DNA from 4 places in the Streptomyces sp. NPDC002232 genome. Region 1 is predicted to be linked to each of the others. Evidence: riboswitches for the same ligand, from Rfam matches in the RefSeq annotation. Region 1 holds a riboswitch; each other region holds the start of a gene.
The links. A riboswitch is a leader RNA that binds a small molecule or an ion and turns the genes downstream of it on or off. The one in region 1 is predicted to bind cobalamin.
Positions count from the first base shown of each region.

Region 2: it holds a riboswitch for cobalamin, as region 1 does, so the genes downstream of both, ACFYXU_RS02250 (ribonucleoside-diphosphate reductase subunit alpha) here and ACFYXU_RS07115 (cobalamin biosynthesis protein) in region 1, are expected to answer to the same signal.
Region 3: it holds a riboswitch for cobalamin, as region 1 does, so the genes downstream of both, ACFYXU_RS20040 (ABC transporter substrate-binding protein) here and ACFYXU_RS07115 (cobalamin biosynthesis protein) in region 1, are expected to answer to the same signal.
Region 4: it holds a riboswitch for cobalamin, as region 1 does, so the genes downstream of both, metE (5-methyltetrahydropteroyltriglutamate--homocysteine S-methyltransferase) here and ACFYXU_RS07115 (cobalamin biosynthesis protein) in region 1, are expected to answer to the same signal.

Region 1 is NZ_JBIARV010000002.1:68,126-73,141, forward strand. It holds gene ACFYXU_RS07100 (alpha/beta hydrolase) at 1-1,100, opposite strand, end outside; gene ACFYXU_RS07105 (inorganic phosphate transporter) at 1,500-2,765, shown strand; gene ACFYXU_RS07110 (hypothetical protein) at 2,782-2,985, shown strand; cobalamin riboswitch at 3,107-3,239, shown strand; gene ACFYXU_RS07115 (cobalamin biosynthesis protein) at 3,274-4,248, shown strand; gene ACFYXU_RS07120 (cobyric acid synthase) at 4,245-5,016, shown strand, end outside.
Region 2 is NZ_JBIARV010000001.1:510,412-515,427, reverse strand. It holds gene ACFYXU_RS02255 (ribonucleotide-diphosphate reductase subunit beta) at 1-712, opposite strand, end outside; gene ACFYXU_RS02250 (ribonucleoside-diphosphate reductase subunit alpha) at 712-3,066, opposite strand; cobalamin riboswitch at 3,198-3,338, opposite strand; gene ACFYXU_RS02245 (GNAT family N-acetyltransferase) at 3,376-3,876, opposite strand; gene mctP (monocarboxylate uptake permease MctP) at 3,952-5,016, opposite strand, start outside.
Region 3 is NZ_JBIARV010000004.1:461,135-466,150, reverse strand. It holds gene ACFYXU_RS20050 (ECF transporter S component) at 1-819, shown strand, start outside; gene ACFYXU_RS20045 (DUF4430 domain-containing protein) at 854-1,345, shown strand; cobalamin riboswitch at 1,411-1,562, shown strand; gene ACFYXU_RS20040 (ABC transporter substrate-binding protein) at 1,650-2,690, shown strand; gene ACFYXU_RS20035 (FecCD family ABC transporter permease) at 2,738-3,757, shown strand; gene ACFYXU_RS20030 (ABC transporter ATP-binding protein) at 3,754-4,557, shown strand; gene ACFYXU_RS20025 (HoxN/HupN/NixA family nickel/cobalt transporter) at 4,636-5,016, opposite strand, start outside.
Region 4 is NZ_JBIARV010000004.1:279,980-284,995, forward strand. It holds gene metE (5-methyltetrahydropteroyltriglutamate--homocysteine S-methyltransferase) at 1-2,117, opposite strand, end outside; cobalamin riboswitch at 2,281-2,507, opposite strand; gene ACFYXU_RS19280 (HdeD family acid-resistance protein) at 2,634-3,254, opposite strand; gene ACFYXU_RS19285 (CsbD family protein) at 3,488-3,673, shown strand; gene ACFYXU_RS19290 (SHOCT domain-containing protein) at 3,741-4,028, opposite strand; gene ACFYXU_RS19295 (DUF6325 family protein) at 4,109-4,552, opposite strand; gene ACFYXU_RS19300 (glycerol-3-phosphate dehydrogenase/oxidase) at 4,712-5,016, opposite strand, start outside.

The DNA of each region.
Region 1 (5,016 bases):
ACGGACTCCTCGTAGCGGACCGGATCGGCGTTCCACGGGGCGGCGTGGGGGGCGCGCCGCACGGTCTGGAGGCTGACCAGGTCGGGTCGCCGGGCGGCGAGTTCCACGGACGGCTCCCAGGGGGCGATCGTGTCGTCGGGGCCGTGGAAGAGCAGGGTGGGGACGCGCAGCGCGCCCGGCTCCGAGACGGTCCGGAGGAGGTCCCCGTGCGGGCCGGTCCTGCCCTGGGCGGCGCGGACGGCGAGCGGGAGCAGGGGCTTGGGGACGTGGCGGGCGGCCGCGAGGTTGCGCAGGGTGGCCTCCCAGTCGAGGACCGGGGAGTCGAGGACGAGGCCGCCGATCCGGTCGCGCACGCCCGACTCGGCGGCGGCCCGCAGGGCCATCGAGGCTCCGGTCCCCCAGCCGTGCAGGACGACCTGCCGGGCGCCCCGGCGGACGGCGTAGCGGATGGCGGCGTCGACGTCGCGCCACTCGGAGTCGCCGAGGTGGGCGAGGCCGTCCGGGGAGGCGGGCGCCCCTTCGTCGCCCCGGTAGGCGGGGATGAGGACGGGGATCTTGCGCCGGTGGAAGAAGGGGACGAGGTTGAGCGGGTGCTCCCGGGTGGTGCCGAGCCCGTGCAGGGCGATCACCCAGGTGGTGCGGGGGCCGGCCACCAGCCAGGCGGGCAGGGGCCCGAGCTCGCCGGGGATCTCGACGTCCTCCTGGGCGAGCCCGAGGGCGCTGATCGGGGTGCCCCGGTGCAGCTGGGGGGTGAGCCGGACGCGGGCGCCGGGTCCGAGGACGCCGAGCTCGACGCGCTCCAGGCGGCGGACGACGGTGTCGGCGGTGTGCGGGACCCGTTCGAGGACGGGGCCGAGCACGGCGTGCAGGCCGGGTGCCTCCATCCCGTACGTGCCGGGGCGCAGCGAGGCGAGGCTGCGGGTGAGGGTGACGCGTTCGGGTCCCGTGGCGTGCACGGTGAGCCGGGGGTCTCCGGGCAGGGGCCGTCCGGACGGCGCCCTCAGGGCGACGTCGCTGGCGTACCGGCCGGCCGCGATCGCGGCCGCGCCGACACCGATCAGGGTGGTGACGGCCGCTGCCGTCGCTGTAGCCGGGCGCACGATCCCAGTGTCGGCAGGGCGGGGCGGGGCTGCCACCGGACGGACCCGGACGGACCCGGCACGCGCCGGGCGCGGAGCGGAAGCGGAGGGAGCCGGAGGGATCCCCCGGCGGAGTGACATGGGTCTCCTCCTGGCGGTCCCCCGGCCGGATGGTTCTGTCCAGGGAGCGGAACGGGACGGCGGGGGAGGAAGCGGGTCAGGTCGTACGTGCCCCGGAAGGGCCCGGATCACCCGTGGTTGCCGGGTGACCGCATCGTGGACACCCCGGCACCCGGGGGCCACAAGCGGAACCTCTTGACACCGGATAGGGACACCACGCCGCCCGCGTCAGTTCATCTTCCGTTCACCCAGGTTGCTTACGTTCGACGAGCCACTGACGTCGAACGATTGCCTGGGTAAATGGAACACATCACGCTGCTGCTCGCCATTGTGGTCGTGACAGCTCTCGTGTTCGATTTCACGAACGGTTTCCACGACACCGCGAACGCGATGGCCACGACCATCTCGACCGGTGCTCTCAAGCCCAAGACGGCGGTGGCCATGTCCGCCGTGCTGAACCTCGTCGGCGCCTTCCTGTCCGTGGAGGTCGCCAAGACGATCTCCGGCGGGATCATCAACGAAGAGGGCATTCGCACAGAAGTGATCTTCGCGGCGCTCGTGGGCGCCATCCTGTGGAATCTGCTGACCTGGCTGCTCGGTCTGCCGTCCAGCTCGTCCCACGCGCTCTTCGGCGGCCTCATCGGCGCCGCGGTCATGTCGGCCGGCTGGTCCGCCGTGAACGCCCCGACCATCGTCACCAAGGTCCTCATCCCGGCCGTGGCCGCGCCCATCGTCGCCGGTCTCGCCGCGATGCTGGCCACCCGCCTGACGTACCGGATCGGCGCGAAGACCGACGAGAAGCACACCGCCAAGGGCTACCGCGTCGGCCAGATCGCCTCCGCCGGTCTCGTCTCCCTCGCCCACGGCACCAACGACGCCCAGAAGACGATGGGCATCATCACCCTCGCCCTGGTCACCCAGGGCGTCGTCGCCCCCGGCTCGAACCCGCCCCTGTGGGTCATCGTCTCCGCCGGTGTGGCCATCGCGCTCGGCACCTACCTCGGTGGCTGGCGCATCATCCGCACCATGGGCAAGGGCCTCACCGACCTCCGGCCGCAGCAGGGCTTCGCCGCCCAGACCAGTGCCGCCACGGTCATCCTCGCCTCCTCGCACCTCGGCTTCTCCCTCTCCACCACCCAGTCCTGCTCGGGTGCCGTGATGGGTGCCGGTCTCGGCCGCAAGGGCGGTGTCGTCCGCTGGTCGACCGCCACCCGGATGTTCGTCGCCTGGGGCCTGACGCTGCCCGCCGCCGCCCTGGTCGGCGCCGGTGCCGAGTTCCTCACCAAGCAGGGTCCCTGGGGCATCGTCGCCGTCGCGGTCCTGCTGGTCGCCGGCTCCGCCGTGATCTGGTCCCTGTCCCGCCGCAAGCCGGTCGACCAGCACAACGTCACGGCCGACGACCTGGACGGCGACGCCGAGCCCGCGGGCGTCGTGACCACCGCGATCGCGGCCGTCACCCCGCCGCCGGCCGGCTCCGTCGCCGCCGTCGCGGACCTGAAGACCACCATCCCCGCGCCGGTCCCCACGGACCCGGCCGCTCCCCCGGCCCCCGCCGCCGCGGTCTAAGGAACTGGAACCAAGCATGAAGATCGACTGGGCAGCTCTCGGCTCCGTCTTCGGAGTCAGCCTCGTGGCGACCGTCGCCCTCGTGGGCCTCTTCACCCTCGGTGTCATCGGCCTCTCCAAGCAGGAGCAGGCCGCCGCCCTGGCCCGCACCGGCGCCTACGCCTGCTTCGCCCTGTGCCTGGCGGCCGTGGCGTACGGCATCTACCTGATCGTCGCCTGACGCGTCGGGCGTGACCGGCGGGGCGGTCCGCACCTTCGGGTGCGGGCCGCCCCGCCGTCGTGTCTGTGGTGCTTCGCACAGTGACGCGGTGCAGGTCAAGGGTGAGTTGACGGCTGTTCTCGGCCCGTGGTGGACTGCCGAGGCCATTACGGCGGCAGTAGAGGAAGTCCGGTGCGATTCCGGCGCGGTCCCGCCACTGTGACCGGATCCGACGGGTCCGGCAGTCAGGAACTCTCGCCGCCGGTCACGTCGATCCAGGGCGCGGACCCTGAGTGAGGACACAGCGCCATGCCCGGCCGCACCCCCCTGTTCTCCAGAGCCACCGCCGCCTTCGCGTACGGCGCGGCCGCCGGACTCGCCGTCGACCTGCTCGTCGGCGACCCCCGCCGCGGCCACCCCGTCGCCGCGTTCGGCCGGGCCGCCGCCCGGGTCGAGGACGCCCTGTGGCGCGACCACCGGGGCCGGGGCGCCCTGCACACCGCCGTCTGCGCCGGTACCGCCGTCGCGGCCGGTGCCCTCGCCACCCGCGCGGTGCGGGGCAGCCGCGCCGGGTCCGCCGCGCTCACCGCCGCCGCCGTCTGGTCCGTCGTCGGCGGTACGACCCTGGGGCGCGAGGCCCGCGCGATCGGCGGCGCCCTCTCCGTCGGCGACCTGGAGGTGGCCCGCGAGCGGCTGCCCCACCTGTGCGGGCGCGACCCGCAGTCCCTCGACGGTCCGGCGATGGCCCGCGCGGTCGTCGAGTCCGTCGCCGAGAACACCTCCGACGCGGTCGTGGGCGCCCTCTTCTGGGGAGCGGTCGCGGGCGTGCCCGGCCTGGTGGGCTTCCGCGCGGTCAACACCCTCGACGCGATGGTCGGCCACAAGTCCCCCCGGTACCGCCGGTACGGCTGGGCCTCGGCCCGCCTCGACGACCTGGCCGGCTGGCCCGGCGCCCGGCTCACCGCCGCCCTCGCCACCGTCGCCGGACCGGACCCGCGCGGCGCCGTACGGGCCTGGCGGGCGGACGCGGGGCGGCACCCCAGCCCGAACGCGGGCCCCGTCGAGGCCTCCTTCGCGGGCGCCCTCGGCGTGCGCCTCGGGGGCACCCTCTCCTACGCCGGGCGGGTCGAGCACCGGCCCGTCCTCAACGGGGAGGGACGGCCCGTCGAGGTCGCCGACATCGACCGCGCGGTCCGGCTCTCCCGCCGGGTCACCGGACTGACCCTGGTCGCCTGCGTGGGCGGCCGCATGATCGCGAGCGCGCTGAAGCGGAGGAACGCATGAGGGGTGGGGGGCTGCTGGTCGCCGGGACCACGTCCGACGCGGGCAAGAGCGTCGTCACGGCCGGAATATGCCGCTGGCTGGTCCGGCAGGGCATCAAGGTCGCGCCGTTCAAGGGGCAGAACATGTCCCTGAACTCCTTCGTCACCCGGGAGGGCGCCGAGATAGGCCGCGCCCAGGCCATGCAGGCCCAGGCCGCCCGGGTGGAGCCGACCGCGCTGATGAACCCGGTCCTGCTCAAGCCCGGCGGCGACCGCTCCAGCCAGGTCGTCCTCATGGGCAGGCCGGTCGGCGAGATGAGCGCGCGGGGCTACCACGGCGGCCGGCAGCAGACCCTGTTCGAGCCGGTGATGGCCTGCCTGGAGGAGCTCCGGGGCACGTACGACGCCGTGATCTGCGAGGGGGCGGGGAGCCCGGCCGAGATCAACCTGCGGCGCACGGACATCGTGAACATGGGCATCGCGCGCGCCGCGCGGCTGCCCGTGGTCGTCGTCGGGGACATCGACCGGGGCGGGGTCTTCGCCCAGTTCTTCGGGACGACCGCGCTGCTGTCCCCGGAGGACCAGTCGCTGGTGGCCGGTTACCTGGTCAACAAGTTCCGGGGCGACGTCACCCTGCTGGAACCGGGCCTCGACATGCTGCACGGGCTCACCGGCCGCCGGACCTTCGGCGTCCTGCCGTACGCGCACGGGCTCGGCATCGACGAGGAGGACGGCCTGCGGGTCTCCCTGCGGGGCACCGTCCGCGAGTCGGTCGTCGCGCCGCCGGTCG
Region 2 (5,016 bases), on a different contig from region 1:
CGTCGAAGAGCTCCGGCTCCTCCTTGCGGACGGTGTCCACGACCTCGAAGGCGAAGTTCATGTGCATCGTCTCGTCGCGGAAGACCCAGTTGGTGCCGGTCGCCAGGCCGTGCAGCAGGCCGCGCGAGCGGAACCAGTAGACGTACGCGAAGGCGCCGTAGAAGAACAGGCCCTCGATGCACGCCGCGAAGCAGATGAGGTTCAGCAGGAAGCGGCGGCGGTCGGCGGCCGTCTCCAGCTGGTCGATCTTCTCGACCGAGTCCATCCACTTGAAGCAGAACTGCGCCTTCTCGCGGATCGACGGGATGTTCTCCACCGCGTCGAAGGCCGCCGCGCGGTCGTCCGGGTCGGGCAGGTAGGTGTCCAGGAGCGTCAGATAGAACTGGACGTGGACCGCCTCCTCGAAGAGCTGACGGCTCAGGTAGAGCCGCGCCTCCGGGGAGTTGATGTGCTTGTAGAGCGTCAGCACCAGGTTGTTCGCCACGATCGAGTCGCCCGTCGCGAAGAACGCGACCAGCCGGCCGATCATGTGCTGCTCACCCGGCGTGAGCTTGGCGAGGTCGGCGACGTCCGAGTGGAGGTCGACCTCCTCCACGGTCCAGGTGTTCTTGATGGCGTCCCGGTAGCGCTCGTAGAAGTCGGGGTAGCGCATGGGCCGGAGCGTCAGCTCGAAGCCCGGGTCGAGGAGGTTCTTCTTGTCGGTCGAGCTCATTACTGGCAGGCCTCGCAGGACTCGGGGTTCTCAAGGGAGCAGGCGACGGCGTCGGCGTCGGGGGCCGCCTGCTGGACGGGGATCGGGGCGGCGGCCTGCGCCGCGCGCGCGATCCGGGTCGCCGGACGGGAGCGCAGGTAGTAGGTCGTCTTCAGACCCTGCTTCCAGGCGTACGCGTACATCGACGACAGCTTGCCGATCGTCGGCGTCTCCAGGAACAGGTTCAGGGACTGGCTCTGGTCGAGGAACGGGGTCCGCGCCGCCGCCATGTCGATGAGGCCGCGCTGCGGGATCTCCCAGGCCGTGCGGTAGAGCTCGCGCACCTCGGCCGGGACCCAGGTGAAGCCGGCCACCGAGCCGTTGGAGTCGCGCAGCGCCTCACGGGTCTGCGCGTCCCACACGCCGAGCTTCTTCAGCTCCTCGACGAGGTACGAGTTGACCTGGAGGAACTCGCCGGAGAGCGTCTCGCGCTTGAACAGGTTGGAGACCTGCGGCTCGATGCACTCGTAGACGCCCGCGATGGAGGCGATGGTCGCCGTGGGGGCGATGGCGAGGAGGAGGCTGTTGCGCATGCCGGTGGTGGCGATGCGCGCGCGCAGCGCCGTCCAGCGCTCCGGCCAGTTCAGCTCCACGTCGTAGTGGTCCGGGTGCAGGACGCCCTGGGCGGTGCGGGTGTCCTCCCAGGCGGGGAGCGGGCCGGAGCGCTCGGCGAGGTCGGCGGAGGCCTCGTACGCCGCGAGCATGATCCGCTCGGCGATCTTCGTCGAGAGCGCGCGCGCCTCGGCGGAGTCGAAGGGCAGCTTCAGCTGGAAGAAGACGTCCTGGAGGCCCATCGCGCCCAGGCCGACCGGGCGCCAGCGGGCGTTGGAGCGGCCGGCCTCCTCGGTCGGGTAGAAGTTGATGTCGACGACGCGGTCGAGGAAGGTGACGGCCGTGCGGACGGTCTCGTCCAGGCGCTCCCAGTCGATGTCCGAACCGACGACGAACGAGCCGAGGTTCACGGAGCCCAGGTTGCAGACCGCGGTCTCGCCGTCGTTCGTGACCTCGATGATCTCCGTGCACAGGTTCGAGGAGTGGACGACGGTGCCGGGCACGGCGGTCTGGTTCGCGGTCCGGTTGGAGGCGTCCTTGAACGTCATCCAGCCGTTGCCGGTCTGCGCCAGCGTCCGCATCATCCGGCCGTACAGGTCGCGGGCCGGCATCGTCTTGCGGGCCAGGCCCGCCGCCTCGGCCTTGCGGTAGGCGGCGTCGAACTCCTCGCCGTACAGGTCGACGAGCTCGGGCACGTCCGCCGGGGAGAACAGCGACCACTCGGCGTCGGCGTTGACCCGGCGCATGAACTCGTCCGGGATCCAGTGCGCCAGGTTCAGGTTGTGCGTGCGGCGCTGGTCCTCGCCCGTGTTGTCGCGGAGCTCCAGGAACTCCTCGATGTCCGCGTGCCAGGTCTCCAGGTAGACCGCGGCGGCGCCCTTGCGGCGGCCGCCCTGGTTCACGGCGGCGACGGAGGCGTCCAGGGTCTTCAGGAACGGCACGATGCCGTTGGAGTGCCCGTTGGTGCCGCGGATGAGGGAACCCCGGGCGCGGATGCGGGAGTACGAGAGGCCGATGCCGCCCGCGTGCTTCGAGAGACGCGCGACCTGGTGGTAGCGGTCGTAGATGGAGTCCAGCTCGTCCTGCGGGGAGTCCAGCAGGTAGCAGGAGGACATCTGCGGGTGGCGGGTGCCGGAGTTGAAGAGCGTCGGGGATGAGGGGAGGTAGTCCAGGCGGCTCATCAGGCCGTACAGGGACGCCACTTCGTCCAGGGCGCGGACGCTGTCGTCCTCGGCCAGGCCGCAGGCGACGCGCAGCATGAAGTGCTGCGGGGTCTCGATCACCTTGCGGGTGATCGGGTGGCGGAGCAGGTAGCGCGAGTAGAGCGTGCGCAGGCCGAAGTAGCCGAAGCGGTCGTCGGCGGCCTGGTCGATCGTCGCGTCGAGGCGGTCGGCGTGCAGGGCGGCGAAGGCGGCGGTCCGGTCGGCGATGAGGCCCTCGCGGTGGCCGACGGCGACCGAGGCCGAGAAGCACACGGCTCCCTGGCCGGCCGCCTCGGCGGCGATCGTCAGGGTGAGGAGCCGGGCGGCGAGCCGGGAGTACGCGGGGTCCTCGGCGATCAGGCCGGCGGCGGCCTCGGTGGCCAGCTCGCGCAGCTCCGCCTCGTCCGACCGGGCACTGCGGCCGCGGAGCGCGGCGGCGGCCACCTTGCCGGGGTCGGTGTCCGGGAGGTCGGCGGTGAGATCGGTCAGGGTCCGCAGGAGTACGGTCCCGGGGCCGTCGTTCTCGATCGCTGCGGCCGGATCGGCGGGCGCGATGGTCACGTGGGGGCTCTCCCTCGCTCGGCTCGGGGCCAGGGCGGGGGAGGCGGGCAGGCGGGCACCCGTACGCGCGGGCGCGCCGCGTCCACCGGCCCACTCCGCGAGGCCCGGACGTCTGTGGCACCCGGAACGGACGGACCGGGCGCGCTGTCGGCAGGTCCTCGGACTCACTCCGTACGAATCCGCACGTAGCACACCGTTGCGGGACAGTTCCGGATTCGCGCCGGATTCCCCTGCGTCGACAGCGAGGTCGAGCATACATGTGGGGGGCGCCCCTTCGAGCACCCCCCACATGTTGTGTCGGTCCCGGAGTTACAGTTCGAGTGCGTACGTCCGCAGAGCGTGCTCGGGGAGGGGGTTCCAGTCCCGCTCGGGCGTGCGGACGAAGCCCATCCGCTCGTAGATCCGGTGCGCGGAGACCATCTTGGCGTCCGTGGAGAGGACGAGCCGCGCGCAGCCGTCCAGGGCCCGCGCCCGGTCCAGGCAGGCGCGCACGAGGGCCTCTCCGACGCCCCTGCCGCGGGCCGCCGGGGCGACCACCAGCATCCGGAACTCGGCCTCGCCGGGGACGGCGATGTCGGCCCACGGGGTGCCGCCGGCGGCGAAGGTCACCCCGCCGATGACGGTGTCGTCGGCGTCGGCGGCGACGAGCACCTCGCTCTCGCGGGCCCGCCGGGCCGTGTCGCGCAGCACGTCCAGGTAGAAGTCGTCCTCGCCGTGCAGCAGCAGGCCGTCGTTCAGATAGGTGAGCCCGGTGAGGTCACCGAGCCGCTCGTACTCCTCGGGCCGTACCGCCCTGATCGTGAAGTCCATGCCCGCCAGTCTGCCGCCCGGCGCGCGGAAGGGGCCCGGGAGGTCCCGGGCCCCTTCCGCGCGCGTGGCCGTGGCTCAGTGGGTCGGGGTGCCGACCTTCGGGAGCTCGGTGCGGACGCCGGCGTCGCCCGCGTCCGCCGTGTAGTCCTCCGGGGAGGTCTCGTCGACGCCCTCGGGGGCCTTGACGGCCTTGAGGACGAAGGTCAGGACGACCGTGACGACGACGTTCAGGACGAAGGCGGTGAGGCCGATGTAGCCGATCTCGCCGATGCCCGGGATCTCGGCGGCGGAGCCGCCGAAGTGCTTCTGGGTCGGGCTGGCGACACCGTAGGCGGCGGCCGTGCCGTAGATCATGCCGACGGCCCAGCCGGCGAGCAGCGCCCAGCGGTGGAACCAGCGGGTGAAGAGACCGCCGACGAGCGCCGGGAAGGTCTGGAGGATCCAGATGCCGCCGAGCAGCTGGAAGTTGATCGCGACCGTCTTGTCCATGGTGAGGACGAAGACGAGCGCGCCGACCTTCACCAGGAGCGAGACCAGCTTGGAGACCTTGGTCTCCTGCGCCGGGGTGGCGTCGGGCTTGAGGAAGTCCTTGTAGATGTTGCGGGTGAAGAGGTTGGCCGCGGCGATCGACATGATCGCGGCCGGGACGAGCGCGCCGATGCCGATGGCGGCGAAGGCGACGCCCGCGAACCAGTCCGGGAACATGGTCTCGAAGAGCTGCGGGATGGCGAGCTGGCCGTTCGTGACCTTGATGCCGGCGGCGATCGCCATGAAGCCGAGCAGCGCGAGCAGGCCCAGCATCAGCGAGTACAGCGGCAGGATCGTGGTGTTGCGGCGGATGACCTCACGGCTCCGGGACGACAGGGTCGCCGTGATGGAGTGCGGGTACATGAAGAGCGCGAGCGCCGAGCCGAGCGCGAGCGTCGCGTACGTCCACTGTCCGGCCTCGCCGGGGGCGAGCGTGCCGCGCGGCTTCCCGGTCGCCGGGTTGGTCTGCGCGTACGCCTCGCCGGCCTTCGCGAAGATCTCGTCGAAGCCGCCCAGCTTGATCGGGATGTAGATGATCGCCACCGCGATGACGAGGTAGATCAGGGTGTCCTTGACGAAGGCGATGAGCGCGGGGGCGCGTAGGCCCGAGGA
Region 3 (5,016 bases), on a different contig from region 1:
ACCTCCCCCGCCGCCATCCGCATCCGCCCCCGGGCGGCGCTCGTCATCGCGATGGCGGCCTTCCTCGGCGTGGTCGCGTTCTTCTGGCCGTTCCTCGTGGCGCCGGGCAAGTTCGGCTCGAACTACGCCCCGCCCCTGATCTTCGGCGTCCTGCTCGTGATCGTGCTCTCCGTGGTGATCTCGGAGATCGCCGAGGGCGGCATCAACTCCAAGGCCCTGGCCATGCTGGGGGTGCTGTCGGCCGTGAACGCCGCGATCCGCCCCCTCGGGGCGGGGACCGCCGGCATCGAGACGGTCTTCTTCCTCCTCGTGCTCGCGGGCCGGGTGTACGGACCGGGCTTCGGTTTCACCCTGGGCTGCACCTCGCTCTTCGCCTCGGCGCTCATCACCGGCGGCGTCGGCCCCTGGATGCCGTACCAGATGTTCGGCTGCGCCTTCGTGGGCATGCTCGCCGGGTTCCTGCCGAAGGCCACGGGACGGCGGGAGGTCGCCCTCCTCGCGGTGTACGGCTCGGTCTCCGGCTATCTGTTCGGCTTCCTGCTCAACCTGTCCTTCTGGCCCTTCTCCCTGGACCCGAACAGCTCGATCGCCTACCTTCCGGGGCTGCCGTTCACCGAGCAGTTCCAGCGGTACGTCGCCTTCGACCTGGCGACCTCGCTCGGCTGGGACACCGGCCGCGCCGTCACCAACCTCGTCGTCATCACCCTGGCGGGACCCGCCGTCCTCACCGTCTTCCGCCGTGCCGCCCGCAAGGCCCGCTTCCAGGCTCCGATCCGGTTCGCCGGTCGGGACAGGGGCCCGGACGCCACGGCCGGATGAACCACCGACCACATCCCTCGTCGAGAGGAACACCATGCGCACCACCCTGCTCCGCCGCGCCGCCGTGACCACCGCCGCGCTCGGTCTCGCCCTGACCACCGCACCCGCCGTCGCGCAGGCCGAGACCGCGGCCACGTTCACGAACGCGCCGGTGAGAGTCACCGTCAGCGTCCAGGGCCCCGACGGCCTGCTCTTCAAGAAGAAGATCTTCACCTGGGGCCACGACGTGACGACCGCCGCCGGCGGCGCGCACCAGTGCGACGGCACCAACGGTGGCGCGCACGCCACGAAGGTCCCCACCCCGACGGCCGCCCTCGACCACGCGGCCAAGCGCAACGGCTTCACGTGGGACGGCACCTGGTACGCGTCCTTCGACGACTACGCGGTGGAGACCGTGAAGGGCGTGAGCGGGGGCGGCTCGGCCTACTGGAGCATCTCCGTGAACGGCACCCCGACCCCGGTCGGCGGCTGCCAGTTCGAGATAGAGAACGGCGACCAGGTCGCCTTCACCTGGACTTCCTTCTGACCGACGGCCCGACGGGTCCAAGATCGGCCTGTGGTAGTTTGCCCGGGCCAGTCGCACCTCTGTACGTATCCATACGGTATGTGCACGGGTCAGGGAATCCGGTGGGAATCCGGAGCTGACGCGCAGCGGTGAGGGTGACGGGCGGAGCATCGGCCACTGGGCCCCGAGGGGTCCGGGAAGGCGCTCCGTCCGGACGACCCCGAGTCCGAAGACCTGCTGGCGGCCCGGACGGCGCGTGCCGCCGTCCGGGAAGCACCGTACGACAGGCTCCGCGCATGAGCCGTGACGCAGAGGACCCCTCACCGTGCACCTCGCACCTTCCGTCCGTTCCGCCGTGCTGCTCGTGGCCGGTTCCGTGCTCGTCGCCGGCTGTGGCGCCGGCGGCACGGCCGCCTCGCCCGGGGCGAAGGCGGCCGGGCCCGGCGCTCCGGTCGCTCTCGACAACTGCGGGCAGCGCGTCCAGGTCGATCACGCGCCCCGCCGGGCCGTCGCCCTCGACCAGGGCTCGGCCGAGATCCTGCTCTCCCTCGGGCTGGCGGACCGGATGGTGGGGACCGCGACCTGGACGGACCCGGTCCTCAAGGGCCTGGAGAAGGCGAACGCGAAGGTCCCCCGGCTCGCGGACCGCTACCCCTCCTTCGAGAAGGTCCTCGACACCGAGCCCGACTTCGTCAGCGCCTCCTTCCTCTACACCCTGGGCAAGGGCGGCGTGGCCCCCAGGGAGCGGTTCACGAAGCTCGGCGTACCGACCTATCTGTCCCCCACCGACTGCGTCGGCAAGGACAACAGCGGCGACGGCGACGGCCTGCGCACCCGGCCGCTGACCATGGACACCGTGTACGGCGAGATCCGCGACCTGGCCAGGATCTTCGAGGTCCCGGAGCGGGGCGAGAAGCTCGTCGGAGAGCTCCGCGCCCGCGTGGCGAAGGCCAGGGCCGGTGCCGACTTCGGCGACGCGTCCGTCCTCTACTGGTTCTCCGACTCCCAGGGGCCGTACATGGCCGGCTGCTGCGGTGCGCCGGGCATCGTCAGCGGGACGCTCGGCGTGAAGAACGTCTTCGACGACACCAAGGAGGAGTGGCCGCAGATCAACTGGGAGACCGTCGCCGACCGCGACCCCGACGTGCTGGTGATCGCCGACCTGACCCGCAAGGCCCAGTCGGCCGAGAGCGCCGCGAAGAAGATCGAGTTCCTGGAGTCCCACCCGGTCACCCGGAACATGACGGCCGTGCGGAAGAAGCGGTACGTGATCCTCAGCGGCCAGGCCATGAACCCGACGATCCGCACCGTCGAGGGCATCGAGAAGGTGGCCGCCGCGCTGCGGACGTACGGGCTCGCGAAGTGACGCCGTCGGGCACGGGCACGGCGGAACGGACGCTCTCCGGGAGGGGGATGCCCTCGCGGGCCCTCCCGCCGGTCGCCGGAGCGGCCGGGCTCCTCCTGCTGTGCGCCTCCGTCGCCCTCGCCGTCACCATCGGCCCGGCCGACATCCGCGTCGCGGACGCCTGGTCGGTGGTCGTCTCCCACCTCGGGGGAAGCCCGTCGGACCTGAGCGCGATCCGCGACGGCATCGTGTGGGAGCTGCGGCTGCCCCGTACCCTCCTCGCGGCCGTGTGCGGAGCCGGACTCGCCGTCTGCGGGGCGGTGATGCAGTCCCTGCTGCGCAATCCGCTGGCCGATCCGTTCGTACTGGGCGTCTCCTCCGGCGCCTCCACGGGCGCCGTCGCGGTCGTCGTCCTCGGCGTGGGCGGGGGTCTCGTGTCCGTCGCCGGGGGCGCCTTCCTGGGCGCGCTGTGCTCCTTCGCCCTGGTGCTGCTGCTGAGCCACACGCTGGGCGGGTCGACCGACAAGGTGGTCCTGGCCGGAGTGGCGGCGATGCAACTGTTCTCGGCGCTGACCTCGTTCGTCGTGATGACGGCCGCCGACGCCGAGACCACCCGGGGCGTCCTCTTCTGGCTGCTGGGCTCGCTCACCGGCGCGGGCTGGACGGACGTCGGCGTGTGCGCCGCCGTCCTCGCCGTCGCTCTGCTGGTTTGCGGTGGTCACGCCCGCACCCTGGACGCCTTCGCGTTCGGGGAGGACGCGGCGGCGGCGCTCGGCGTGGCCGTGGGCCGGACCCGTCTGGTCCTCCTCACCGTCACCGCGCTGCTCACGGCCGTCCTGGTCTCCTCGGCGGGTGCGATCGGCTTCGTCGGTCTGGTCCTGCCGCACGCGGTCCGCGCCCTGGCCGGCCCGGGCCACGCCCGGTTGCTTCCCCTGGCGGCGCCGGCCGGGGCGATCTTCCTGGTGTGGGCCGACACCCTGGCCCGTACCGTCCTCGACCCTCAGGAGGTGCCGGTCGGGGTGGTGACGTCGCTGGTCGGCGTCCCCGCGTTCGTCCTCGTCCTGTACCGCACCAGGAGCACCCGGTGACCGGCGTCCCGGCCGGCCGCACGGGACTGCGGGCCTACGGCGTCTCCCGCACGGCCGGCGGGGCGCTCGTCCTGGACGACGTGACCCTCGCACCGCGCTCCGGGGCGCTCACCGGGCTGCTCGGCCCGAACGGTTCGGGCAAGTCCACCCTGCTGCGCGTCCTGGCGGGAGTCCTCGCGCCGGACACCGGGGTGGTGACGCTGGACGGCGACCGGCTGGGCGCGGTGACCCGCCGCGCGGTGGCCCGCAGGGTCGCCGTGGTCGAGCAGCACGCGGACACCCAGGTGGACCTGACGGTGGCCGAGGCGGTGCGGCTCGGCCGTGTCCCGCACCGCAGGGCCTGGTCGGCGTCGACGGCCGCGGACGAGGAAGCCGTACGGTCCGCACTCGCCCGCACCGGGCTGACCGCCCTCGCCGCGCGCTCCTGGCGCACCCTGTCCGGCGGCGAGCGGCAGCGCGTCCAGATCGCCCGCGCCCTCGCCCAGGAACCGCGCGAGCTGCTGCTCGACGAGCCCACGAACCACCTCGACGTCCGGCACCAGCTGGACCTCATGGCTCTGGTGGCGGGACTGCGGCTCACCTGCGTGATGGCCCTGCACGACCTCAACCTGGCGGCCCTGTACTGCGACCACGTGGTGGTCCTGCACGAGGGCGGGGTGGTGGCCGCCGGTCCGGTGGAGGAGGTCCTCACCGAACGGCTGATCGCGGACGTGTACGGGGTCCGCGCGGCGGTGACCCGCCCGGGCCCGGACGGCCGGCCCCACATCCGCTTCCTCGGCCCGGCGCCGGGCGACGGGTGAGCGGCCGGGCGGGCCGACCGGTCTCGGGCGACGGGTGAGCGGCCCCGAGCGGGCCACCGGCCCTCGGTCGGCGTCCGGTCAGCGCCCGGGGTCGCGCCGGGCGGACGCCTCTCCGTCTCCCGGCGCGTGCGCCAGTCCTGCGGTCCACTTCTCCTCGATCCGGCCGAACCGCCAGACGGCGAGGGCGACGATCCAGGTGAGGACGAAGAGGCCGACGATCAGGTAGCCGATGACGTTCAGGTCGAGTCCGCCGACCCAGTCCCAGAACGGGCCGTGCAGATCGAGCTTCTCGCCGACCAGCCCCAGGAGTTCCACGGTGCCGATGATGAGCGCCACGGCGACGGACAGACCGGTGATGGTGAGGTTGTAGTAGACCTTGCGGACGGGCTTGGAGAAGGCCCAGCCGTAGGCGAAGTTCATGAACGAGCCGTCGATGGTGTCCAGCAGCGACATGGCCGC
Region 4 (5,016 bases), on a different contig from region 1:
ATGTCCCAGACGCCCGGACCGGCCTCGCGCGGGTATCCGTGCGCGGCGAGTTCACCGGCGACCTGCATGTGGGAGCGGGCCGCCTCCAGGCTGATGACGTCGGCGTCGAGGTCGTCGATGGCCCGGACGATGTCGCCGAACTCGGCGTAGCACATGTGGGTGTGGATCTGGGTGTCCGGCCGCACCCCGCCGGTGGTCAGCCGGAAGGACTCCGTCGCCCAGGCGAGGTAGGCGGCGTGGTCGGCGGAGCGCAGCGGCAGGGTCTCCCGGAGGGCCGGTTCGTCGACCTGGATGACCGACGTCCCGGCCGCCTCCAGGTCGACCACCTCGTCGCGCAGGGCGAGCGCCACCTGCCGGGCGGTGTCGCCCAGCGGCTGGTCGTCGCGGACGAACGACCACGCGAGCATGGTCACCGGACCGGTCAGCATGCCCTTGACCGGCTTCGAGGTCTGCGCCTGGGCGTACGCGGTCCAGCGCACCGTCATCGGTTCGGGGCGCGAGATGTCCCCGGCCAGGACCGGGGGCCGGACGTAGCGGGTGCCGTACGACTGCACCCAGCCGTGCTGGGTGGCGACGTAGCCGGTCAGCTGCTCGGCGAAGTACTGCACCATGTCGTTGCGCTCGGGCTCGCCGTGCACGAGCACGTCGACGCCCGTCTTCTCCTGGAAGGCGAGGACCTCGCGGATCTCGTCCTTGATCCGCTCCTCGTATCCGGCCGTGTCGATGCGGCCGGCGCGCAGGTCGGCGCGGGCCACGCGGAGCTCGTCGGTCTGCGGGAAGGAGCCGATGGTGGTGGTCGGCAGCAGCGGCAGGCCCAGGTGGGCGCGCTGGGCCGCGGTCCGCTCGGCGTACGGCTGGGAGCGGCGGACGTCCGCGTCGGTGATCGCGGCGGTGCGGGCGCGGACGGCGGGGTCGCGGGTGAGGGCGGAGCCGGCGCGGGAGGCCAGGTCGGCCCGGTTGGCGGCCAGTTCGGCGCTGATCGCGTCGGTGCCGTGGGCGAGGCCCTTGGCGAGGGTGGCGACCTCGGTGGTCTTCTGGCGGGCGAAGGCGAGCCAGCGCCGGACCTCGGGGTCGATGTCGCCCTCGGCGCTCGCGTCCAGCGGGACGTGCAGCAGGGAGCAGGAGGCGGCCACGTCGACCCGGTCGGCGAGACCGAGCAGGGTGGCGAGGGTGGCCAGGGACTTCTGGTGGTCGTCGATCCAGATGTTGCGGCCGTTGACGACGCCCGCGACCAGGCGCTTGCCGGGCAGTCCGCCGACGGCGGCGAGGTCGTCGAGGTTGGCGGCGGCGGGGCCGGTGAAGTCGAGGGCGAGACCGTCCACGGGGGCGGCGGCGAGCACCTGGAGGGCGTCGCCGAGGCGGTCGAAGTAGGAGGCGACGAGCAGCTTCGGCCGGTCCCCGAGCGCGCCGAGGTCGCGGTACGCGCGGGCGGCGGCGTTCAGCTCGGCCGGAGTGCGGTCCTGGACGAGAGCGGGCTCGTCCAGCTGGACCCACTCGGCTCCCGCCGCGCGCAGGTCGGCGAGGACCTCGGCGTAGACGGGGAGCAGCCGGTCGAGGAGGGTGATCGGGTCGAAGTCGGCGGCCACGCCGGGCGCGGGCTTGGCGAGGAGCAGGTAGGTGACGGGGCCGACGAGGACCGGGCGGGCGGTCAGACCGAGCGCGAGGGCTTCCTTCAGCTCGGCGACCTGTCGGGTGGAGTCGGTGCTGAAGACGGTGTCCGGGCCGAGCTCGGGGACCAGGTAGTGGTAGTTGGTGTCGAACCACTTGGTCATCTCCAGCGGCGCCACGTCCTGGGTGCCGCGGGCCATCGCGAAGTACCCGTCGAGGGCGTCCGCGTCGACGGCGGCGCGGTGGCGGGCGGGGACGGCGCCGACCATGACGCTGGTGTCCAGGACGTGGTCGTAGAACGAGAAGTCGCCGGTGGGCACTTCGTGGATGCCGGCGTCGGCCAGCTGCCGCCAGTTCGCACGGCGCAGTTCGGCGGCGGTGGCGCGGAGGGCTTCGGCGGTGACCCGGCCCTTCCAGTAGCCCTCGACGGCCTTCTTCAGTTCGCGGTTCCGACCCTGGCGGGGGTAGCCGTACACGGTGGCTCGTGCGGCCGCGGGCTTCGCTGTCACGGAACTCTCCTTCGCGAGACGTGTCCAGAGCACCCGGAGACGGGGATGGACGCGAAGGAACGCCAGAACGTACGGACCACGTCACGGGAGAACTCCGTGCGTGCCGCTCGCTGTGTACGCCGACCCGCCCACGAGGTCACCGGGATGTCCGTACGCGGAATACGTCCGCGCACGGGCAGCGGGCAGGTCTTCGGACTCGCGGGCACGCTCTCCGGACAGGACCGGAGGACACCTAATGGCCGTCGCTTCCCAGGACCGAGTCGGTCCCAGTGCGTATGACGGCGGTCGTTCCCGCTCACCGCTGCGGGGCAGTCCCGGATTCCCACCGGGTTCCCTCTTGCGACGCATCCCGCCTGGCGGACGGGGCGAACCAGCTGCGGAAGCCACCCTAAGGGGTGTGATCGCCCAGCGGCGAGCGACTTCCAGCATCCGGACGTGAAAGCGACGTGCGCCTGCGTGGACCGGCCACGCCGCAGCGCTCTTTCCACGTCGCGCGCGGCGGGCCCGGCGTCTCCGTCACCGTCCCCCGGGCGGGATGCCCGCCCTGCGCAGGGCCGACCGCCACGCCAGGGCGACCGCCGCCTCCGCGAGGCCCAGGAGGACGAGCCAGAGTCCGAGCAGCCGGGTCAGGGCGCGGGCCGACTCGGTGGGCAGCGCCAGGACCACGATGCCCGCGACGATGCCGAGGATCCCGACGGCCATGACGACGCCGCGGTGCGGCATGTTCCGGGTGGCGATGGCGGAGTACAGGGTGACGATGCCGGACACCAGCCAGACGGCGCCGACGATCAGCGAGAGCGCGGCGATCGTCTGGAGCGGGTTCCGCAGGCACAGCACCCCGCCCAGGACGCACAGGACCGCCAGGATGAGGCCGGGCACGCGGTCGCCGCTGTCCCGGCCGAAGACGGACACGAAGCGGAAGCCGCCCATCACCAGCAGGTAGAGCCCGATGAGGACGGCCAGGACGTGCAGGGTCACGTCCGGCCAGACGAGCACCAGGACGCCCGGTACGAGGGTCGCCACCGCCGCGCCGAGGAGCCAGGTCCAGGAACGGCCGAGGCGCGCGAGCTGGTCCTCCGGGTCGCCCGCGGGAGGGGTGGGCCCGGCGCCGGATGCGGAGCCCTGTGGTGTGGTCATGTGTCTGCCTCCCGCTCACCGGGTGGACCGCCGCGGAACTCCATGCGTGGCGCGGCCGGGACGGAGGACCCGCGAGGCCGGCGGCCCGCGCGGGGCTCCCGTACAAGTCTGCCCCCTTCGCGGGGGCGCCGCCCGACGTCGTGAGGCGGCGCCTCGGGCCCGTCGACGCGCACCCGGGACGCTCCGAACCTAGCGTGGAGGGAGGAAACCGATCCGGACGGAGGATCGCGGGCATGAACGACGCCGTGGACAAGGCCAGGGGCAGGCTCAAGGAGATCGCCGGGAAGGTCACCGGGCACGAGCGCCTGGAGGCCGAGGGCAGGACGGACCGGGCGAAGGCCACGATCCGTCAGAAGGCGAGGAGCGTGCGCCACCGGGCCGAGGGAATCATGGACTCCCTCAAGCGCGACCGCTCGTGACGCGGGCCCCCGGACCGTCGGGCATCTCTCTGCCGGACGGTCCGGGGGCCGTGCGGCGCCCGAGGGGTCAGCCCAGGATCCTGCGCTTCTGCTCCTCGAACTCGGCCTCGGTGAGCACTCCCTGCTCCTTGAGGTCTCCGAGCTGCTTGAGCTGGTCGAGCTTGCTCTCCATGCTCTCGTCGGGTTGCGACGCGGCCACGGGCGCGGCGGCGGGCGGGGGTTCGGCGGGCTGCTGCTGGTATCCCTGCTGGGCGGCCCATCGGCCCTGTTGACGGCGGGACACGCGGTTGGACACGGCGGTCGCCGTACCCGCGACGACCGCGGTACGGGCCACTCCGCGAAGCAGACCGGGCATCGCGTTCTCCTCTCGTGACCGACGCGACGGCGTCGGACGGCTTCCGGGCCCGCCGGCCCGGAAGCCGGGGGCCCGAGGGGTCAGGCCGATTCCTCGGCCGCGTCGAGCGAGGCGAGGAGGGCCTGGACGGGCACTCGGCCGGAGGCGACCAACTGCGCCCCGCTCCGCCGCAGGGCGGTGGCGAACGGCGCGGCCCACACGTTCTCGTAGATCAGCAGTCCGGCGGAGTTGCCGGGCTCCACGGCCTCGGCGGCCTCGTCCAGGTCGTCCTGCCCGAGCAGCCCCGACTGGACGCCCTCGAAGACGGAGAGGTCGAGATTGCCGTCCCCGTCGAAGTCCGCGATCTCCAGCGCGGTCACCGAACCGTCCTCGTCCTTCCTGATGAACATCAGGTCGAGGATCCGGATGATGCCGCGGTCCACCAGATCGACCAGGAGCGGGAAGCCCTCGCCCGTCATGCGGTTGCCGGGAAATTCGACCACCACGTAGTCGATGGGCCCGATCTCGTCGAATTGCTCGCTCACAACGTCACCTCGGATCGTGGACGCCCCCGGTCGCCATTCCAACACCGGACGTCGCGCGGTGCATCCGGTACGGGCCCGCCCCGGCCAGGACCGGGCACGTCACGACCCCGGCCCGGGTGCCGTCCCCGCCCGGAGTCCGGCCGGGGACGGCACCCCGTCTCAGCCCACCGGGGCCGTCCTCGCGAGGGCGTCCCGCGCCGCCTCCTCGGCCAGGGCGCGGTCCTCCGGGACCAGGCCGACGCGGGTGCGGCGGTCGAGGAGGTCGGCGACGTCGAGGGCGCCCTCGTGGCGGACCGCCCAGACGAGTTCGGCGCCGGTGACCGTGTGGCCCGGGACGACGGGCTCGGCGAGCGCGGGATCCGCGAGGCCGAGGGCCCGGACGGCCGGTGCCTCGGAGCCGTACCGCTGGACGAGACGGGCCGGCACGTCCAGCCCGGCGAGGGTCTGCGGTCGTGCGGCGCCGA